3 regions of the Nocardiopsis sp. iso_186 genome follow, and region 1 is predicted to be linked to each of the others. Evidence: predicted binding sites of a transcription regulator. Region 1 holds the regulator's gene; each other region holds the start of a gene.
The links. The regulator LexA, encoded in region 1, represses DNA repair genes until DNA is damaged. The targets are predictions, from matches to a motif close to TCGAACANNTGTTCGA.
Positions count from the first base shown of each region.

Region 2: AC0VYP_RS16470 (SAV_6107 family HEPN domain-containing protein) is a predicted target of LexA. The motif match lies at 2,457-2,472, and genes of this name have one in related genera.
Region 3: recA (recombinase RecA) is a predicted target of LexA. The motif match lies at 908-923, and genes of this name have one in related genera.

Region 1 is NZ_CM149670.1:1,442,147-1,448,522, reverse strand. Features, by position in the region: gene AC0VYP_RS06565 (vitamin B12-dependent ribonucleotide reductase) at 1-259, opposite strand, end outside; gene nrdR (transcriptional regulator NrdR) at 381-842, opposite strand; gene AC0VYP_RS06555 (LysM peptidoglycan-binding domain-containing protein) at 1,211-1,501, opposite strand; gene lexA (transcriptional repressor LexA) at 2,085-2,852, shown strand; gene AC0VYP_RS06545 (alpha/beta hydrolase family protein) at 2,966-4,042, shown strand; gene AC0VYP_RS06540 (hypothetical protein) at 4,153-5,148, opposite strand; gene AC0VYP_RS06535 (hypothetical protein) at 5,246-5,953, opposite strand; gene AC0VYP_RS06530 (hypothetical protein) at 6,117-6,376, opposite strand, start outside.
Region 2 is NZ_CM149670.1:3,750,261-3,756,636, reverse strand. Features, by position in the region: gene AC0VYP_RS16490 (polyprenyl synthetase family protein) at 1-194, opposite strand, end outside; gene metF (methylenetetrahydrofolate reductase [NAD(P)H]) at 366-1,325, shown strand; gene AC0VYP_RS16480 (GNAT family N-acetyltransferase) at 1,252-1,851, opposite strand; gene AC0VYP_RS16475 (YbaK/EbsC family protein) at 1,880-2,371, opposite strand; gene AC0VYP_RS16470 (SAV_6107 family HEPN domain-containing protein) at 2,603-3,055, shown strand; gene bldD (transcriptional regulator BldD) at 3,249-3,743, opposite strand; gene pyrR (bifunctional pyr operon transcriptional regulator/uracil phosphoribosyltransferase PyrR) at 4,279-4,908, shown strand; gene AC0VYP_RS16455 (aspartate carbamoyltransferase catalytic subunit) at 4,905-5,831, shown strand; gene AC0VYP_RS16450 (dihydroorotase) at 5,849-6,376, shown strand, end outside.
Region 3 is NZ_CM149670.1:4,119,797-4,126,172, reverse strand. Features, by position in the region: gene AC0VYP_RS18145 (ROK family transcriptional regulator) at 1-69, shown strand, start outside; gene AC0VYP_RS18140 (GNAT family N-acetyltransferase) at 114-605, opposite strand; gene AC0VYP_RS18135 (DUF3046 domain-containing protein) at 672-866, shown strand; gene recA (recombinase RecA) at 1,113-2,285, shown strand; gene recX (recombination regulator RecX) at 2,278-2,844, shown strand; gene rny (ribonuclease Y) at 3,045-4,547, shown strand; gene AC0VYP_RS18115 (S9 family peptidase) at 4,764-6,376, opposite strand, start outside.

The sequences.
Region 1 (6,376 bases):
CGACGGTCCCGCGGAAGTACTTGGTGGTGACGATCTGGGCGGCGTTCATCGACCAGGCGGCCGGGAACTCCACGCCGCGCTGCTCGAAGTTGACCGTGCCGTCGCGCCAGTTGGTCATGACGACGTCGCGGCGCTCCCATTCGAGCTCTGCGTAGGGATGGACGTCGGGCGAGGTGAAGACCCTCCGTATCCGCAGCCCCGCACCGGAACGGTTTTCGCCCCTGTTGTTCTTGTCCTCCGTGTTCACCGTCCCGGTCATGGCACGCCCCCCTCAGCTCGGCCGCATCCGGTCGCCGCCGCTCGACAGGCCGCGTACCCGGTGGGACGCGACTCGTTGCGGCACCAACGGCTCTCCGGTCTGCCACTGGGTGCAGGAGCGGTCATTCCACTGACGCGACCCGGTCCGCTCGCAGGCCGGCGATCTCGTTCTCGAAATCTTCAAGGGACTCGAAGCTGCGGTAGACCGAGGCGAACCTCAGGTAGGCGACCTCGTCGAGCTCGCGCAGCGGCCCCAGGATGGACAGCCCGACCTCGTGGGCGGGCACTTCGGCCGCGCCTCGCCCGCGAACGGCCTCTTCCACGCGTTGACCGAGGATCGCGAGAGCGTCCTCGGTGACGGGACGCCCCTGGCAGGCCCTGCGCACACCGGCGATGATCTTGGTGCGCGAGAACGCCTCGGTGACCCCGGAGCGCTTGGCGACCATCAGGAGAACCGTCTCCTGGGTGGTGAAGCGGCGCTCACAGATCGGACAGGATCGGCGACGGCGGATAGCCGCCCCGTCCTCGGCCGAACGGCTGTCGATCACCCTGGTGTCAGGGTGCCGGCAGAACGGACAGTGCATGCCCGCTCGCCTCCCTTCGGCTTATTCGTCTTGTGGTCGTCGCACGACCGCACGCCGCCCCCCTTTCGGGCGATGCGGCGACTGTGTGCCGTGCACGACTGCCGGAGACCGTGCCCCCCGGACTCATTAGATACCCACTAAAGCACAAGCTATTGGGCAACTTGTGCAAAGCAAGTACTAGATGTTGTGGTCAAAACTTACGACTGGTGCCAGATCGACGCAAGTCGCCACAACCCGCGGGGAACGCGATCGACACACCGCCCACAATCAGGCACCACGACCGAGGCCCCGACATGGAGAAGCGGACCCCCAAAGCACGCAGCTTCGCGGGGCCCGCCTGGACCGTGTGCACCCTGGGGCGGACGCGGTCAGGAAACGGAGGGGAGCACGAGCTCCTGGCCGGGCTCCAGCGCGGAGCCGGAAAGACCGTTGAGGTCAACGATGTCCTGGACGGTGCGGCGCGGGTCCTCGAAAGGACGTACCCGTTGGGCGATGTCCCAAAGAGTGTCGCCTTCGCCGACGACGACCGTCGAGGACTCGGCGAGGCCGAAGAGGCTTTCGGTGGAGGCTCCGGCACTGGAGGCCCCCAGGGCGACAGCTGCGAGAACGGTGAAGGCGAAAGCGGTGGCCGCCACCGAACCGGCCGCGGAGACCAGCACCAGACGGCCTCGGCGGGTCAGCCGCGGGGAGCCGGAAGGACGCGGTGCGGAGCGAGCCGCTTTTCTTCGCGGAGGTGGTGTAAACGACCCGAGGTCGGGAAGATTAGAGAAAACCGGGGGGGCCGCGATCGCGGTAGCGCCGCTCTCACCGTTCACAAACTCTCCTCGCCATTCCGGAATCACCCGGGACCAGTCACATGCGTCCGGGCCGGGCTGATCCTGTACCGCATGTGCACCGTGCACGCACCGGGGGGAGCGGGCGGGTGCCCCTGACCTGCCGACGAGCACGGCATGACCAGGGCGGGGGACGGACGGTAGGACGGGTCCGGACATGACCTTTCCCTTCGAACATCTGTTCGCTGGAACCGATATTCGAGTACTACCGCATCCGAGGGATTTTTTCAGCACCATCTCGAACGTTTGTTTGATATTGCCTTGAGCAGAGACTAACGTTGGACATGTTTCGCCGCTGTATACCGATGATGAGCGCTTGTCACACCATCGCGATACACCTTGTGAAACAGCACCGACGCAAGCACCGAAAGCCCCACACCGAGAACACCGACCGCCGAGGAGGCCGGACGTGCCGGAGGAGAACAACGGAACGCAGGAACCTCACGTGAGAGGGAAGGCCGTTTCCGCACTCCGGTCCGCCCAAACGGGAAGCGACACCATGCGGGCCCCCGTGAAGGAACCGGCCGAGGCACCGAAACTTACCGCTCGCCAGCAGAGTGTTCTGAACGTCATTCACCGCTACGTGCGACAACGCGGTTACCCGCCGTCCATCCGAGAGATCGGTGATGCAGTGGGACTGTCCAGCCCCTCCAGTGTCGCGCACCAACTGAAGGTGTTGCAACGCAAGGGCTACCTTCATCGCGATCAAAATCGCCCACGGGCGGTCGAAATTCGCATTCCCGGCCAGCCGCCAGTCCGTTCGTGGGACGAACTCGACCACGAACGGGACACAACTGAGACCCGGGCGACCAATGTCCCGGTCGTCGGACGTATCGCCGCGGGCGGGCCGATCCTGGCCGAGGAAGCGGTCGAGGACATCCTGACCCTGCCCCGGCAACTCGTCGGCGAGGGCAAGCTCTTCATGCTGACCGTGGTCGGCGATTCGATGATCGACGCCGCCATTACCGATGGTGACCTGGTCGTTGTCCGCCAACAACCGGAAGCGAGCAACGGCGACATCGTTGCCGCTCTACTTGGCGACGAGGCCACGGTGAAGACGTTCAAACGCGACGACGACCACATCTGGCTCCTTCCCCGCAACGACGACTACGAGCCGATCAACGGCGACGAGGCCACCATCCTCGGCAAGGTCGTCGCGGTCTTGCGCAAGGTGTAACGACTTCGCCTCGGTTTAGCACGGGCCCGTGATCAATCCGATCGCGGGCCCGTTTCTGCTTCGCTGCGCGACCGGGTGCCAGTCCCCGCCATAGCTCCCAATACGGTAGGAACATGCCCTCTGCCCCCCGCCCGCCGTTCGCTCGCGCACTCGGTTCCTTTGCCGTGTGCGGCTCTCTCGTCCTGACCGCGGCATGCACATCGCCCCCGGACACCGTTGGATCGGACGAGCACGAGATCGCAGCGACCGAACGCGAGGTCGAGTTCAGCAGCGGCCCGGACACGCTGTTCGGGACGTTCGCTGTTCCTGATGACACCACCGGCCCCGTCCCTGCGGCTCTCATCATCTCCGGCAGCGGCCCCACCGACCGCGACGGCAACAACCCGGGACGGCCGGACGCCGATACCAATCGCAACTTCGCGGCGGCGCTGGCCGATGCCGGAGTGGCCTCGCTTCGCTACGACAAGCTGGGTTCCGGTACGACCGGCATGGCCAGCCGTACCGAAGGCGCCCAGGTCAACCTGGGCGTCTTCGACCAAGAGGTCACGGACGCCTACGCCGAGCTGACTGCGCAACCCGAGGTCAACCCGGAGCGACTGATCGTGCTCGGTCACAGCGAGGGCAGCCTGTTCGCCCTGCGGGCCCCGGAACTGACCGAGCCCGCCCCCGCCGCGCTGATCCTGGCCGCTCCGGTAGGAGCGCGCTATCTCGACGTCATGGACCGGCAACTGACCGAACAGCTTCGACTGGCCGAGAGCCAGGGCATGGCGGGCACCGACGTGGACCAGATGCTGAGCGATACCCGGTACGCCATCGCGCGCGTCCGTGCAGGCGAGGAGGTCAACCTCGACCGGGGCACGGCGCTGGACTCGATCTTCTACCCCGGTGTCGAGCCGTTCCTCCAGGAGATCGACCGGTTGGACCCGACAGAACTGGCCGCCGCCCTCCCCTCCTCGACCCCGACGCTGGTGCTGTGGGGGACCGCCGACAGCCAGGTCGAAGGCTCGGAGGTGGACCGTCTGACGGAGGCTCTCACCAACGTCGAGCGGGTCAACATTCCCGCCACCGACCACATCTTCCGCGAGTACGGCACCGAACCGGGCGACCCTGTCCTGGACTCCCACCGGACCTTCGCCCCCGAGGTCGGCGAGGCGATCGAGGGCTTTCTCGCCCGTCATTCCCGCCCTTAGCGCGTCCTCCTGCCGACCAGGCAGCGGCCCCGGACAAGGCGGTGCCCCGGCGCATCGACAAGGTCGGAGCACCGGGGCACGATTCGTCCCTCACCGCCGGAGCCGTCGGCTCAGCGGTAGTCGCCCTCCTCGATGGCCGTCATCGCGGCACGGGCGAGTTCGTCGGCTGAAGCGACGGCGTCGGCCTCGGGAATGGAGTCCTCGGCGCTGGTGAAGGAGTCATAGCAGGTGGCCAGCGAGACATTGCTGACGTAGGCCGCCACGCATCCCAGCTTTTTATCGGTGTCGTACCAGCTGACAGCCCCATCGCCCAGCCCCGGGACGTCAGTGGTGGGATAGTCCTCGGCGTAAAGGGCCAAGTCGTCCGCTGCCCACTGGTCTGCACTGGTCAAGCCCTCGTCGTCGTTGCGCATGACCATCGCCCACACGTAGCCGGAACGCTCGAAGCTGCTGGGGCTGGTCTGCCACACGCAGGTGCGCCCCTCCCACCAGTCCTCTCCCTCTGTGTCGCTGGCCTCGTCCGTCTGGTTCTGGAGGTCGGGGACGATCTCCTCCAGTTGCGGCCCCTCGAAGACCTCGCACCCGGGAAGCTGACTGAAATAGGTCGCTTCAGGGGTGCCTGTGCCGGAATCGGACGGCCCCGAGGAGGAGTCGCTGGCGGACAGTCCGACCACGACCACCACGACGAGTCCGATCACCAGCAGCAGGACAACGACCGCCCCGATGATCCCTCCGATCAGACAGCCGTTGCTCTTGGCGGGAGGCGGCGGCTGGAACCCTCCGCCATAACCGGGCTGACCGCCGTACGGCATCTGGCCGTAGGGCTGCTGGGGATGACCGTATGCTCCACCGGGACCGGGGGAGCCGGGCGGCGGATAACCACCGGACCCGTACGACTGCTCTCCGTAGGGCTGCTGGGGATGACCGTAGGCCCCGCCGGGACCGGGGGAGCCGGGCGGCGGATAACCACCGGACCCGTACGACTGTTCCCCGTAGGGCTGCTGGGGATGACCGTAGGCCCCGCCGGGGCCTTCAGGGGGGCCTCCTCCCTCCCCGTGGGGCTGCTGTTCATACGGTTGCTGGGGACCACTGGGAGGCTGAGCCATGAGACGTCCTCACTGGCAGATGGATTGGGTGACAGGGGATGGGCGCGCTGCGCGCGGCTGTCCGGGGAAGAATGCGGCCGACGGGTGGGGATCAGTCTTACTGCACGGAAGTGACGATCTCCCTCGCCAGGTTCACCGCCCCTTTGATCGCCTCGTCCTGGCCGATGTCCTTGCTCGCCGCGAAATCCTTGCTGGCTTCGTAACAAGCAGTGACCACGAGGTTGGAGATCCGACTGGCAGCGCAACCGTGCCGGCTGCGGTCGTCGTACCACCGGATCGCCTCATCGCCGAGGTCGTCGAGATCGGTGTAGACGATGCCTCCGGGGGCGCGCTCCAGGTCGTCCTTCGCCGCGGTCTCCCCGCCGATACCCATGCGGTTCCCGCTGCGGATGAACGAGACGCTGGCGCTGGCAGGCATCCCCGCCGAGGTCTCGGTGGTGGTCCATCGGCACTGGTTGCCGTCCCACCAGGCCTGTCCCCGGGTGTCGATAGGGCCGTCGAGGTCGAGGTCGGGGTCGTTGACGAGCTGCGCCAGGGAGTCTCCCTCCGCTTGCACGCAGCCAGGAGCCGCCTCGTACCGACCTCCCGGCCCGCTCAGCCAAACGTAGACGCCGATGCCCGTTCCCCCGAGGAGCAGGATGACAGTGACCGCACTGATCAGGACGATGGCCGCGCAACCGCGGCGGCTCTTCGGGGCCGCCTCGACCGAAGCGGGAACATCGGATGACGCATCCGGCTGACCGGGTTGCGTCGGAGAGCTCCCCTGCACGGGGGCAGGGGACCCCCCGTGGGGCGGCTGGACCATGTGGATCGGTTCCTTCCTCGTCACGGCCGTGGTTGTCCGAACGGCCCGTGCACAGGTCAACGCTACTATCAGCGCCTTCCGACTCCCCACAAAAAGGGCACCGGTTACCGGATCGACACAGGCCGCTCGGTGGATGAGAACAACGCTGCCGCTCTTCGGTTCCCTAAAGGGAGGACGCCAGTTGTTCGGCCAGGTTGACAACGGTGTCCCGGGCGTCTGTGTAGGGAAGGGGTGCGTCGTTGTCCGACCTGGTTCCGCTGTACCAGACCCGGACCACCAGGTTCTTGTCCCGGAAGACGGTCTGCGCCGACCCCGGGATGGCCGAATCCGGCCACACGAGAACTCCGTCGCCGAGCGAGTTGACAGATTCGGTCCCGTCCGCACCACTGGCATCGGTCAGTCGTTCGAGCCTGGTTGTGGCCA
Region 2 (6,376 bases), 2.3 Mb from region 1:
CGCCAACCCCAGTAGCAAAACGCCGGGCGCAGCCGTTTGCCGCCGGTGATCATGGCATCCAGGGCGTCCAGAACCGGTCGGAGTTCCGCACCGATCCCCAGGACGAGAGCGCGGCGGCGCTCGACGAACGCTTCGAGTTCGGCGTCCACCGCCGGGCGCACGAACGAGAGTGGGGAGAGGTGGGAGAAGCTCATACCGGCAGGCTATCGGGTGCGCTCGATCACCCCGTTCCGGCCGGCCGTCCTGACCGTCCGGGGCGGGGCGAGCCGGTGCCGACGGCCCGGAACGAGACGAAGGGCCGGCAAGGTCGCCAAAGCCTTATGGGGACTTAAACCCCACCGCGAAGGTGGACTACAGTGGAGGCCATGCTCGGATCACCCACGCGTTCGGTCGCCTCGCACGCGCTCAATCCCCGCCCGCGACACATCCGCGAGCTGATCGCCGCAGGTCAACCCACTTTCTCCTTCGAGTTCTTCCCCCCGAGAACGCCCCAGGCCGAGCGCAAACTCTGGCGGGTCATCCGTGAGTTGGAGGCATTGGGGCCGGACTTCGTGTCGGTGACCTACGGGGCAGGCGGCGGCACCCGTGACCGCACCGTCAACATCACCGAGCGCATGGCCACCGACACCACTCTGCTTCCGGTGGCGCACATGACCGCGGTCAACCACTCGGTGCGTGAACTGCGTCATCTCATCGGCCGCTTTGCCGGAGTGGGGGTGTCCAACATGCTGGCGCTGCGCGGTGACCCGCCCGGTGACCCGCTGGGGGAGTGGACCACCCATCCGGAGGGGCTCACCTATGCCGAGGAGCTGGTGCGCCTCATCAAGGAGAGCGGCGACTTCTGTGTGGGCGTCGCGGCCTTCCCGCACAAGCACCCGCGTTCCACCGACATCGACACCGACGTGGACTTCTTCGTCCGAAAGTGCAGGGCCGGCGCCGATTACGCCATCACCCAGATGTTCTTCGAGGCCGACGAGTACCTGCGGTTGCGCGACCGGGTGGCGGCCAAGGGATGCGACGTGCCGATCATCCCCGAGATCATGCCCGTCACGAAGTACGCCACCATCGCGCGCTCCGAGCAGCTCTCCGGCGCGCCGTTCCCGACGCGGTTGGCCGAGGAGTTCGCCCGGGTGGCAGACGACCCCGAAGCCGTGCGCGCGCTGGGCGTCGAGCACGCCACGCGCTTGTGCGAGCGGTTGTTGGACGAGGGAGCCCCCGGGATCCACTTCATCACCTTCAACCAGTCCACGGCTACTCGCGAGATCTACCAGCGACTCGTCCCGGTCCGCCGCCCGGCAGTGGTAGCGGCAGCGGCGCAGCCATGATCGCGAAAGCGCGTCCCGGACTGCCCGGGAAGTAGAACTCCGCCAGCACGTCGGTGAATCCGAACGAGGAGTACAGCCCTCTGGCGGGGGTGGGTCCGGTGTGCGTGGACAACACCGCGGTGCGCTCTCGGCGCCCGGAGGTGAGCCGGTGCAGTACGGCCCGGCCCACGCCGCGGCCCTGCCAGGCCGGCAGGACGTGGACCTCCGCGACCTCAAAGGAGTCCCCGAGCCAATGGCGGGCGCCAGCGGGGTCGGAGCCGCCGAGTTCGGCGCTGACCACGTCGTGCCACCACTGTCCTGGCGCACCGTGGAAGCCGTAGGCGAAGCCGACCGCCTCTCCCCGGCCGGTCACCGCGGTGACCGAATGGAAGCGGGGATAGTCGGCATGCTGGCGCATGATCGCCTGGCGCCCGGACAACTGGTCGGGCGGCGGAGACATGGCCGCATAGTAGATCTCCATCAACGCGGGGACCGCGTTGACGAACGCCGGCCCGGCCAGCTCCCACATCTCGATTTCGGTTTCCACATCGACACCCTAGGGGCTGGCCTCGTGATCAGCCCTGATCTTGGCCGATGTCGGCGGGGTCCCCGCCGGTGAGACGGACCAGTTCGTCGAACGAGGTGGGAAAGACCGTGTGCGGGTGTCCGGCCGCGGCCCACACCACGTCGTACTTGGCCAGCCATTCGTCCACGAGGGTGCGTACCGGTGCCGGGTGGCCCAGGGGTGCGACCCCGCCGATCGGCTGTCCGGTATGGGTGCGTACGAAATCCGGAGTCGCACGTTCCACCCGGTGCCCGCCGATCAGGGCGGAGACCTTGGCGGTGTCCACCCGGTGCGCGCCGCTGGTCAGTACGAGTACGGGGGAGGGCTCGCCGTCCGCGTCCAGTGCGGAGAAGACCAGGCTGTTGGCGATCGCGCCGACCTCGCAGTCCAATTGCGCTGCGGCGGCCGCCGCTGTTCGGGCGGATTCGGGAAGTTCCCGCACCTGGCCGGGGGCGCCCTTGTCCGTGAGAAGGTCGGCGACTTTTCGTGCATTACGGTGCATGGGGGCGATCCTAGGTCCTGGTGGCCTCGAAAGGTGGGCCGACCGTTGACGAACGCCTGTTCGAGCGTGTTCAATGAATACTAGATCGAACTGCTGTTCGGCCCAGGCTGCCGTGTTTCCCCTCGTGTCGCTGCCCCCGTGGCGGCCCGCGGCGCGTGCGCTCGGGCGGGGGTGGACAAGCCCCTTGCCCGCACCGCGTCCAGGAGGCAGCCACCTCTGGAGGTGACGCCAATGTCCCAACCGGCGATTTTCTCTGTCTCCGACGTCGCGCGACGACCGCGCAGGACGCTCGTCCCCGGGGTGGGGACCGCCCTGGACTCCGCGCGCGGCTATCTCACCGAATCCGCGGACGCCCCGACCCCGGCCCTGCGCTATGTCAACGCTCATCTCGCCGCGCTGCGCACCGCCGCCGCCGTATTGGCCCAGCGTGCTGATCCCGGGGCCAAGCAGGGACGGGCACGCGGCCCGCGCAGTGCGTGGGAGTTGCTGCCCGCAGCAGCACCCGAGCTCCACGAGTGGGCGCTGTACTTCGCCGCCGGTGCGGCCAAGAGGGCGGCTGCCGAGGCCGGCCTGGGGCCCGCGGTCACCGCGGAGCAGGCGGATGTCCTGTTGAACGACGCCCGCGCCTTCCTGGCGGTGGTGGAGTCCCTGTTGGGGTGCGGCCCGCTGCGCCGCACGGGGTAGGTTGACGCAGCGTCCCGACAGCACAGCGGCGGCCGTTGATGGCGGCCACCGCTGTCATGGATCCGTTGTTTCCCCTGGGGACGAGGGGAAGCGGGCGTGCAAAACGCGCGCCCGGGGGCCGCGCCTTGCTGGGAGGGGCGCGGCCACAGGTGAAGAAGAAGCCGTTGCCGGGCGACGCGTCGCCCGGAGGACTCTAGAAGGCGTCCACCGCGCGGCGGGCCTCGGGGTCGAGCACGCCCCAGTTGATGAGCTCCTCGGTGAGGTCGCCCGGCGAGCGGTCGTAGATCACGGCCAGCGAGCGCAGGTCCTCCTGGCGGATGGACAGCACGCGTCCGTTGTAGTCGCCCCGCTGGCTCTGGATGGTGGCGACGTAGCGGGCGAGCGGCCCGGCCTTGTCCTGGGGCAGTTGCTGCATGCGCTCCAGGTCGATGACCAGCTTGGGCGTCGGGGCCAGCGGCGACGGCGCGGCCCCGCCCGGGAGCAGCTCCGACATCGGCACACCGTAGAAGTCAGCCAGCTCGGCCAGCTTCTGCACGGTAACGGCGCGGTCGCCGCGCTCGTAGGAACCGACCACGACGGCCTTCCACCGCCCGTGCGACTTCTCCTCGACCCCGTGCAGGGACAAGCCCTGCTGGGTGCGGATGGCGCGCAATCGCGCGCCCAGAGACTTTGCGTATTCGGATGGCATCTTCTTCAGTGCTCCCCGGCCGTGAAGGTGGCTGGTGCGGGCAGCGGACTCGGCGAGCGAGTTCGTTCGGTCATCGCGCTAGGCCCGTTAAGCCGCTTGTGTGCGGTTTCGTACGGACGTCGCGCGACCGTGCCCCCCAGAATGGTTACGGACAGTGACGGTAAGGCGGTCCGGTCGCCAGGTCAAGCCGTTGGGTGAAAACGCGACGATTAAGTGTCCAAACTGTGCGTAAGTGAGAGGTCTCTCATACCTCACTGAAATAGGACACATCGGTTCCGGATCATTGATCGAAAGCCTGTCCGCACAAGGCTTTCCGGGACGGAGGTCCAGGTGGCCACCTCCAATCGTCCCCGTCCCCTCCAGTTGTGCGCGTTGGAAATCAAGATCCAGTCTAGTGATGAGTGTCATATTTTTGTCAGCCCCCGGTCCTTGCGTCCCAGGCCTCCCCCGGTCGCCGGGGGCCGCGCTGATAGCGTGATGGCCGTCCGACGTCCTTTAACGACCTGTTCTGTGAGGCAGGGAAGGAGGTCATCTCATGCATGCCCAAAAACATGCTGATGATGGCGATGAATCCAGAGCCGTCCTCGAAGGCCCCGAGATCGACCGGGCGCTGACCCGGATCGCCCACGAGGTGCTGGAGCGCACCAAGGGCGGGGCCGACGTCACCCTGCTGGGCATTCCCAGCGGTGGAGTCCCGCTCGCCCAGCGTCTCGCCGAGCGCATCGAACGTGTCGAGGACCGCCCGGTCCCCTGGGGCTCCCTCGACATCACCATGTACCGCGACGACCTGCGCCTGGCACCGGCCCGTGCACTCGGCCGCACCGAGATTCCCCCGGAGGGCATCGACGGCCGCACCGTCGTCCTCGTCGACGACGTCCTGTTCTCCGGCCGCACCGTGCGCGCGGCCCTGGACGCTCTGGGCGACCTCGGGCGGCCCCGCGCCGTCCAGTTGGCCACCCTGGTGGACCGCGGCCATCGTGAACTGCCCATCCGCGCCGACTACGTGGGCAAGAACCTCCCCACTTCCGTGCGCGAGAGCGTCACCGTGCTGCTGAAGGAGATCGACGGGCGCGACGCGGTGCTCATCGGTCCGGCCAAACGCCGTGCCGGCCACGCCGGCGACACCACCGTGCAGAGCACCCACGCGGAGGGCGACAACCGATGAGACACCTGCTCTCCGCCGGCGACCTCAGCCTCGACGAAGCAACCCTGGTCCTTGACACCGCCAAAGAGCTCGCCCAGGTCGGCGGACGCTCGGTGAAGAAGCTGCCTACCCTGCGTGGCCGAACGGTGGTCAACCTCTTCTACGAGGACTCCACCCGAACCCGTATCTCCTTCGAAGCCGCGGCCAAGCGCATGTCGGCCGACGTCATCAATTTCTCCGCCAAGGGTTCCAGCGTCTCCAAGGGCGAGAGCCTCAAGGACACCGCGCTCACCCTGCAGGCGATGGGCGCCGACGGCGTGGTCATCCGGCACGGCGCCTCCGGCGCGGCACGGAGACTGTCCAACTGGGTGGACGGTGCCGTCCTCAACGCCGGCGACGGTACCCACGAACACCCCACCCAGGCGCTGCTGGACGCCTACACGATGCGTGAGCGCATGGGACGCCTCGACGGCCTGCGCGTGGCCATCGTCGGCGACATCCTGCACAGCAGGGTCGCCCGCTCCAACGTGCTGCTGCTGCGCACCCTCGGCGCCCACGTCACGCTGGTGGCCCCGCCCACCCTCCTGCCGGTTTCGGTCGCCGGCTGGCCCTGCGAGGTCTCCTACGACCTCGACGAGGTCCTGCCCAAGAGCGACGTCGTCATGATGCTGCGGGTCCAGGCCGAGCGGATGAACGACGCGTTCTTCCCCTCCGCGCGCGAGTACACCCGGCGCTATGGCCTCGACGGTGACCGTTTCGCCCAGTTGCCCGAGCACGCCGTGGTCATGCACCCGGGGCCGATGATCCGCGGGATGGAGATCTCCGCGGAGGTCGCCGACTCGCCCCGCTCCACCATCGTGGAGCAGGTCACCAACGGTGTCAGCGTGCGTATGGCCGTTCTTTACCTGCTGCTCGGCGGGTCCGAGTCCGGCATCGGGAACTAGGGGAGACGAGAACAGACATGAGCCAGACCACGACCTACCTGATCAGGGGCGCCCGCGTCCTCGGCGGGGAGCCCGCCGACATCCTCGTGCGCGACGGGATCATTGCCGACCTCGGCCCCGACCTGTCCGCTGAGGGCGCCGAGATCGTCGAGGCCGCCGGCCTCGTCGCCCTGCCCGGGCTGGTGGACATCCACGTCCACCTGCGCGAGCCCGGTCGCGAGGACGCGGAGACCGTCGCCAGTGGTTCCCGCGCCGCTGCCATGGGCGGGTTCACCGCCGTGTGCACGATGGCCAACACCGACCCCGTCGCCGACACCGCCGGAGTCGTCGAGCAGGTCTGGCGGCTCGGCCGTGAGGCCGGGTACTGCGACGTGCAGCCCATCGGCGCGGTGACCAAGGGCCTGGGAGGCGAGCGGTTGGCCGAACTCGGTGCGATGGCCGACTCCGCGGCCAGGGTCCGTATGTTCTCCGACGACGGTATGTGCGTCTCCGACGCGCTGCTGATGCGCCGCGCCCTGGAGTACGTCAAGGCATTCGACGGTGTC
Region 3 (6,376 bases), 2.7 Mb from region 1:
CTGCGCGGGGCGATCCTGGCGGCGTTGAAGAAGGCGCGGGAAGAGATGTTCGCCTCCACCGTGGGGTAGTCGAGGCCGCCACCGGGCCCGGAGGCCCAGGGTCCGGTGGTGTCTCAAGCGGTGAGGAGCCGGCGCATCGCGATTCGGCGGGCCACGGCGATTCCGGCCGCTTCCTCGGCCAGCCAGTGGACGGCGAGCTCGGGGCCCCAGGAGTCACGGGGAAACTCGGTGAAGCCGTTCCGGGCGTACCAGGGGGCGTTCCAGGCAAGATCGCCGAAGGTGGTCAAGGTGATCGCGCGGTGCCCCTGGGCGCGGGCCTTCGCGCAGGCCGCTGTCAGCAGGGCGGTCCCGATGCCGCGTCGGCCCAGTGTCGGATGTACCGCGATCTGCTCCAGGTGCGCGTTCCCGTCCAACTCGGTCAGCGCGGCCAGGCCTGCCGCTGGGCGGCCGGCCACCAAAACCAGTGGGCAGTGCGCCAACATGGGCCGCGGATCGTCCGGCGGCAGTTCCAGCCCGGCCCGGGCGAACAGGCCGTCGGCGGCCAGGCTCACCTCGACCAGTCGGTCGAGGTCGGTGTCCTCCATCGGTCGCACCGTGTAGTCCATCGGACCAGTCTGCCCTGCGAAGCGGTCGGTGTGACAGTCCGACGCGGTGGGCCGATACTGGTGTCGATGAGACTCTCCCATTTCTGGCAGCGGATGCACGAGCAGTTCGGCGAGTCCTATGCCGACAGTCTGGCCAGCGACTACGTTATCGAGGCCCTGGGGTCGCGGACCGTGCGTGCCGCGCTCGACGACGGTATGGGCGCCAAGGAGGTGTGGCGGGCGGTGTGCGACACCTTCGACGTCCCCGCCGCCGCGCGCTGAGGTCGCCCGATTCGACACTCCGGCACGCCTAGAGCCAAAAATCGAACAGAGGTTCGGGTACAGTGATGGTGTATCCGGGACGGGAGCGGCGTCGCCTGCTCCCTGGGGCACTCAGTGCCGGGCCCGGGTGGACGGTTGCGCCGTGACCGTCCACAGGAGACGCGCGGGTGGCGCGAAATGTCGTCGCCTCCGCGTAGCGTCGTCTCCATCATGAAAAAGAAAGCATCGACCCAACAGGGGTTTGCCGTGGCAGCTGCCGATCGAGACAAAGCTCTTGAAACCGCACTCGCTCAGATCGAGCGCCAGTTCGGCAAGGGCTCCATCATGCGCTTGGGCGATGATGAGCGACCGCCGATCGAGTCCATCCCCACCGGGGCGATCGCACTGGACGTCGCGCTCGGAATCGGAGGGATTCCGCGCGGCCGCATCGTGGAGGTATACGGTCCCGAGTCGTCGGGAAAGACGACCGTCGCCCTGCACGCCGTCGCCAGCGCGCAGCGTCTGGGCGGGATCGCGGCCTTCGTCAACGCCGAGCACGCGCTCGACCCCGTGTACGCCAAGAAGATCGGTGTGAACACCGACGACCTCCTCCTGTCCCAGCCCGACACCGGCGAGCAGGCGCTGGAGATCGTGGACATGCTGATCCGCTCCGGCGCGGTGTCCATCATCGTCATCGACTCCGTGGCCGCGCTCGTGCCCCGTGCGGAAATCGAGGGTGAGATGGGGGACAGCCACGTCGGTCTTCAGGCCCGGCTGATGTCGCAGGCACTGCGCAAGATCGCCGGTGCCCTGCACCAGACCAACACCACCGCCATCTTCATCAACCAGCTTCGGGAGAAGGTCGGCGTGATGTTCGGCTCTCCCGAGACCACCTCCGGCGGCCGGGCGTTGAAGTTCTACTCTTCGGTCCGCCTGGACGTGCGCCGCATCGAGACCCTCAAGGACGGTACCGACGCGGTCGGCAACCGCACCAGGGTCAAGGTGGTCAAGAACAAGGTCGCTCCGCCCTTCAAGCAGGCCGAGTTCGACATCCTCTACGGCGTAGGGGTCTCCCGCGAGGGCGGCCTGATCGACCTCGGGGTCGAGAACGGCATCGTGCGCAAGTCCGGTGCCTGGTACACCTACGAAGGCACTCAGCTCGGTCAGGGCAAGGAGAACGCGCGCAACTTCCTGCGCGAGAACGCCGACATGTCCAACGAGATCGAGAAGCGGATCAAGGAGAAGCTGGGCGTGCCCACCGGCGGCGACGACAGCGCAACCAGCGAGCCCGTCAAGGACGCCGCGGCCAAGGACGCCGCACCGACACCGCCCAAGCGGGCCGTGAAGAAGCCGGCCGCCGAAGCCAAGGCCGCGTCTCCTTCGGTGCCTGTTGCGGCAGGGGCGGCCGAGGCCGCCAAACCGACTTCCGCGGATGCCTGACCCGCGACCGGACGACGTGGACTCCGAGGCTCCTCCGGCCGCGTCCGCGCGGCCGGAGGAGGACCCCGAAACCAAGGCGCGGGCGATCTGCCTCCGTCTGCTCACCCTGGCGCCACGCACCAGATCGCAACTGGCCCAGGCGCTGCGACGTCGCGAGATCCCGGATGAGGCAGCCGAGGCTGTCCTGAGCCGTTTCAACGAGGCCGGGATCATCGACGACGCCGCTTTTGCAGCTGCCTGGGTGGACTCCCGGCACACCGGCAGGGGACTGGCCCGCCGTGCGCTTGCTGCTGAACTGCGCCAGCGCGGGGTCGATGAGGAAACGGTGCGCGACGCGGTCGAGGAACTCACCCCAGAACAGGAGGAGACAGCCGCCAGAAGCCTCGTGCGCCGCAAGCTCTCCGCCACCCGGGGCAAGGCACCCGAGGTGCGCACCCGCAGGCTCATGGGGATGCTCGCGCGCAAGGGCTATCCGGCAGGACTCGCCTACCGGGTGATCCGTGCCGAACTCGACGCCGAGGGCTACGACATCGACCTTCCCGAGCCCGATCTCGACTGATCGGTCCGTCTCCGTTCCGACCGATCGGCGTCCGATTCGCTTCAACAGGCCCCCAACCTCACAGCGGCCGATGAGTTAGCCGGCTCGCCCCACGGGTAGCTCTAAATCCAACGAAGCACGTACCGCCCGATGGCTTTGTCAGCCGGTCGTACGGCGAACCAGGAGCGGCAGACGGACGCGACGCGGTTTGGGGTGGGGCCATGGACGGTGCAGACGGGTTGTTGAGCGCGATCGTCACGGTTCTCCTCCTGGGAGTGGCGACCGGCGGATTCCTCCTTTCCAAGCGCATCGGGCGTCACCAGGCACGCGCCCTCCTCGAACAGGCGAACACGGATGCGGAGCAGATCCGCAGCAGAGCCGTCGCCGAGCAGGCTGAGGAACGGGCGCTCCTGGACAGCAGACGTAGCGACCTTGAGCACCGTGAACAGCGCATGACCGAGCGCGAGCGCCGCATCGACGAGGAAGCGAATCGACTCTTCGCAGTCCGGGACAAAGGAGACGAGCGTGCAGCACTGCTGGAGCAGCGCGCGGCGGAGCTGGACCGGATGGAGGAAGAGCGGCTGGCGATCCTGGAGGCGACGGCTGCGCTGAGCGCGGACGACGCCAAGGCAGCCTTGGTCGCTGAGGTGCGCAACCAGGCCAAACGCGAGGCGGTGCTGATCGCGCGTGCTATCGAACAGGATGCGCGCAAGAACGGCGAGGCACGCGCTCGCAAGGTCATCACCCTGGCCATCCAACGTCTGGCCAGCCAGCAGACCAGTGAGTCGGTCGTCTCGGCGGTGCATCTGCCCACCGACGACATGAAAGGGCGGATCATCGGCCGGGAAGGCCGCAACATCCGTGCTTTCGAGGCTGTCACCGGGGTCAACCTGATCATCGACGACACGCCCGGGGTGGTGTTGCTGTCGTGTTTCGATCCGGTGCGGCGGGAGGTCGGCCGGCTCACCCTGGAGAAACTCGTCCTGGACGGCCGAATCCATCCCCACCGCATCGAGGAGGTTTTCGACACAAGCCGTTCGGAAGTGGACCAGCTCTGTGTGCGCGCCGGTGAGGACGCAGTGGCAGAGGTCGGTGTCACCGACCTCCACCAGGAGCTGGTGATTTTGCTCGGCCAGTTGCGTTACCGCACCTCCTACGGCCAGAACGTCCTCGCGCATCTGGTCGAGTCCGCCCACTTGGCAGGGATCATGGCCGCCGAGCTGGGGATGGACGTGGCCTTGATGAAGCGGTGCGCGCTATTGCACGACATCGGCAAGGCTCTGACCCATGAGATCGAGGGCAGCCATGCGCTGATCGGAGCCGAGATCGCCCGTCGCTACGGTGAGTCCGAGGACGTCGTGCACGCCATCGAGGCACACCACAACGAGGTCGAGGTCCGCACGGTGGAAGCCGTCCTGACCCAGGCGGCCGACGCGATCAGTGGAGGACGGCCGGGCGCACGCAGGGACTCGCTGGAGGCCTATGTCGAGCGGTTGCAGCGGCTTGAGGAGATCGCCCTGGCCAATGAGGGAGTGGAGAAGGTCTTCGCGATGCAGGCCGGGCGCGAGGTACGGGTGATGGTCAAGCCCGAGGAAGTGGATGACGTACAGGCACAGGTGATCGCTCGCGACATCGCCAAGCAGGTGGAGGAGGAACTGACCTACCCGGGGCAGATCCGGGTAACGGTCATTCGCGAGTCGCGGGCGACGGAGACCGCGCGCTGACAGTGGTATCAGACCCGCGCCCGACGAGTTCCTCCCCATCGTTGACCGTTCGGGGAGTGACCGTGGACCTTTCCCGCCGGGAAGCCGACAGGGCAGAGGGCGGACCCGCTGCCTCTTCGTCTGGCGAAAGACGGGCAAACGAGAACCCGTGAGCGGGGCCTGGAGCCGCCGCCCCGCCCCTTGTGCGCAAAATCCGGATCAGGGTAGCGCAGGGTCTCAGCCCCCGGTCAGTGCGATCGGTGGAACCCCCGGCGGAGTGAAACCGAAGAACACCTTGCAGTAGAACGCCAGCTCGGCCTCCAGCGCGGCGCGCACGCTCTCGGCCTTGCGGAAACCGTGCGGCTCCCCTGCGAATTCGATGTGGGCGTGGACGACACCGCGTGCCGTGAGTGCGGACGCCAGCGCGCCGGCTTGTGCGGGCGGGACGATCGGGTCCTGGTCACCCTGGAGCAGCAGCACCGGGACATCGATCTCGTGCACGCGGTTGACCGGTGAGCGTTCCTCGTAGACCGAGGCGTAACCGGGAAGCGGTCCGATGATGGTGTCGAGGTAGCGCGACTCGAAGTCGTGCGTCTCCGCGGCCAGTCGCATCAGGTCGGTCACTCCGTAATAGGAGGTCCCACAGGCGAAGGTGGTGCCGGTCAGGGCGAGGAGGGTCGTCAGCCCGCCTGCGCTGGCGCCCCTGACGGCCAACCGGGTGGGGTCGGCGATACCGCGTTCGACCAGATCGAGGACCGCCGCCGTCGCGTCCTCGACGTCCACGACACCCCAGTTGCGGTGCAGCCGTTCCCGGTAGGAGCGCCCGTACCCGGTGGAGCCGCCGTGGTTGACGTCGAGGATCCCGATTCCGCGGCTGGTGAAGTAGGCCTTGGCCAGGTCCAGGGAACTGTCCGCACAGCCCGTGGGACCGCCGTGCACCCACACCACGTAGGGTGCAGGGCCGTCCGCGCACGCCTCGGGGCTGGTGGGCGGGTAGGCGAAGGCGTGGATTCGCGCGCCGTAGCGTCCGGAGATCTCCTCGGAGCGGGGGACCGGGAGGTAGGAGGCAGGAGGTGGGGACTCCACCGCCGAGCGCAGTGTGCGCACCACTCCGGTTTCCGGATTGACCTGCACGAGCGCGTCGGGTTCGGTCGGGGAAGCAGCCACCCCCACCACGGACTTTCCGTCGGTGGCGAGGGCGCGCCAGGTGGTCAGCGACGATTTCAGCGGTGTCAGCTGCGCGGTTTCGGGGTCATAGATTCCCGCGTTGAGGTCGGCGTGCCCGTACAGGGTCACGACCCGCCCGTCGTCGAGTATCCCGAACGGTGCGGCCCCCAACTGCCACGGGGGAAGGGTGAACTCCGCTTCCTCCGGATACTGGGCCATGGCCTGGCCGTGTGCCTTGACCTCGTAGAGGTTCCACCAACCGGTCCAGTCGGACAGGAAGAGCAGCGTGTTGGCGTCCCTCCAACGAGGGGAGAGCACCGATTCCGTCGTGCCACCCCTGATGGTGCGCGGTGCGGACACGGCTCCTTCGGGGGTGAACGCTCCGACTCGCAGCTCAGTCCCGTCCCAGGGCATGCGGGGATGGTTCCAGGAGATCCAGGCCAGCCGTTCGCCATCAGGGGACGGGGTGGGAGAAGCGAAGAAGTCGGCACCACTGACGAGTTCGCGTACCGCTGTCGGGTCCGAGACCGCTCGTCCGGACAACGGGACGGACACGATCGCGCGGGCGACGGTCGAATCGGAGTGGGTCTCGCGTACGCAGATGACGCGCTTGCCGTCGGGGCTCAGCGCAGGGTCGGCATAGCGCACCGCACCGGGGACGGCCGGCTCGGGGGTGAGGGCGA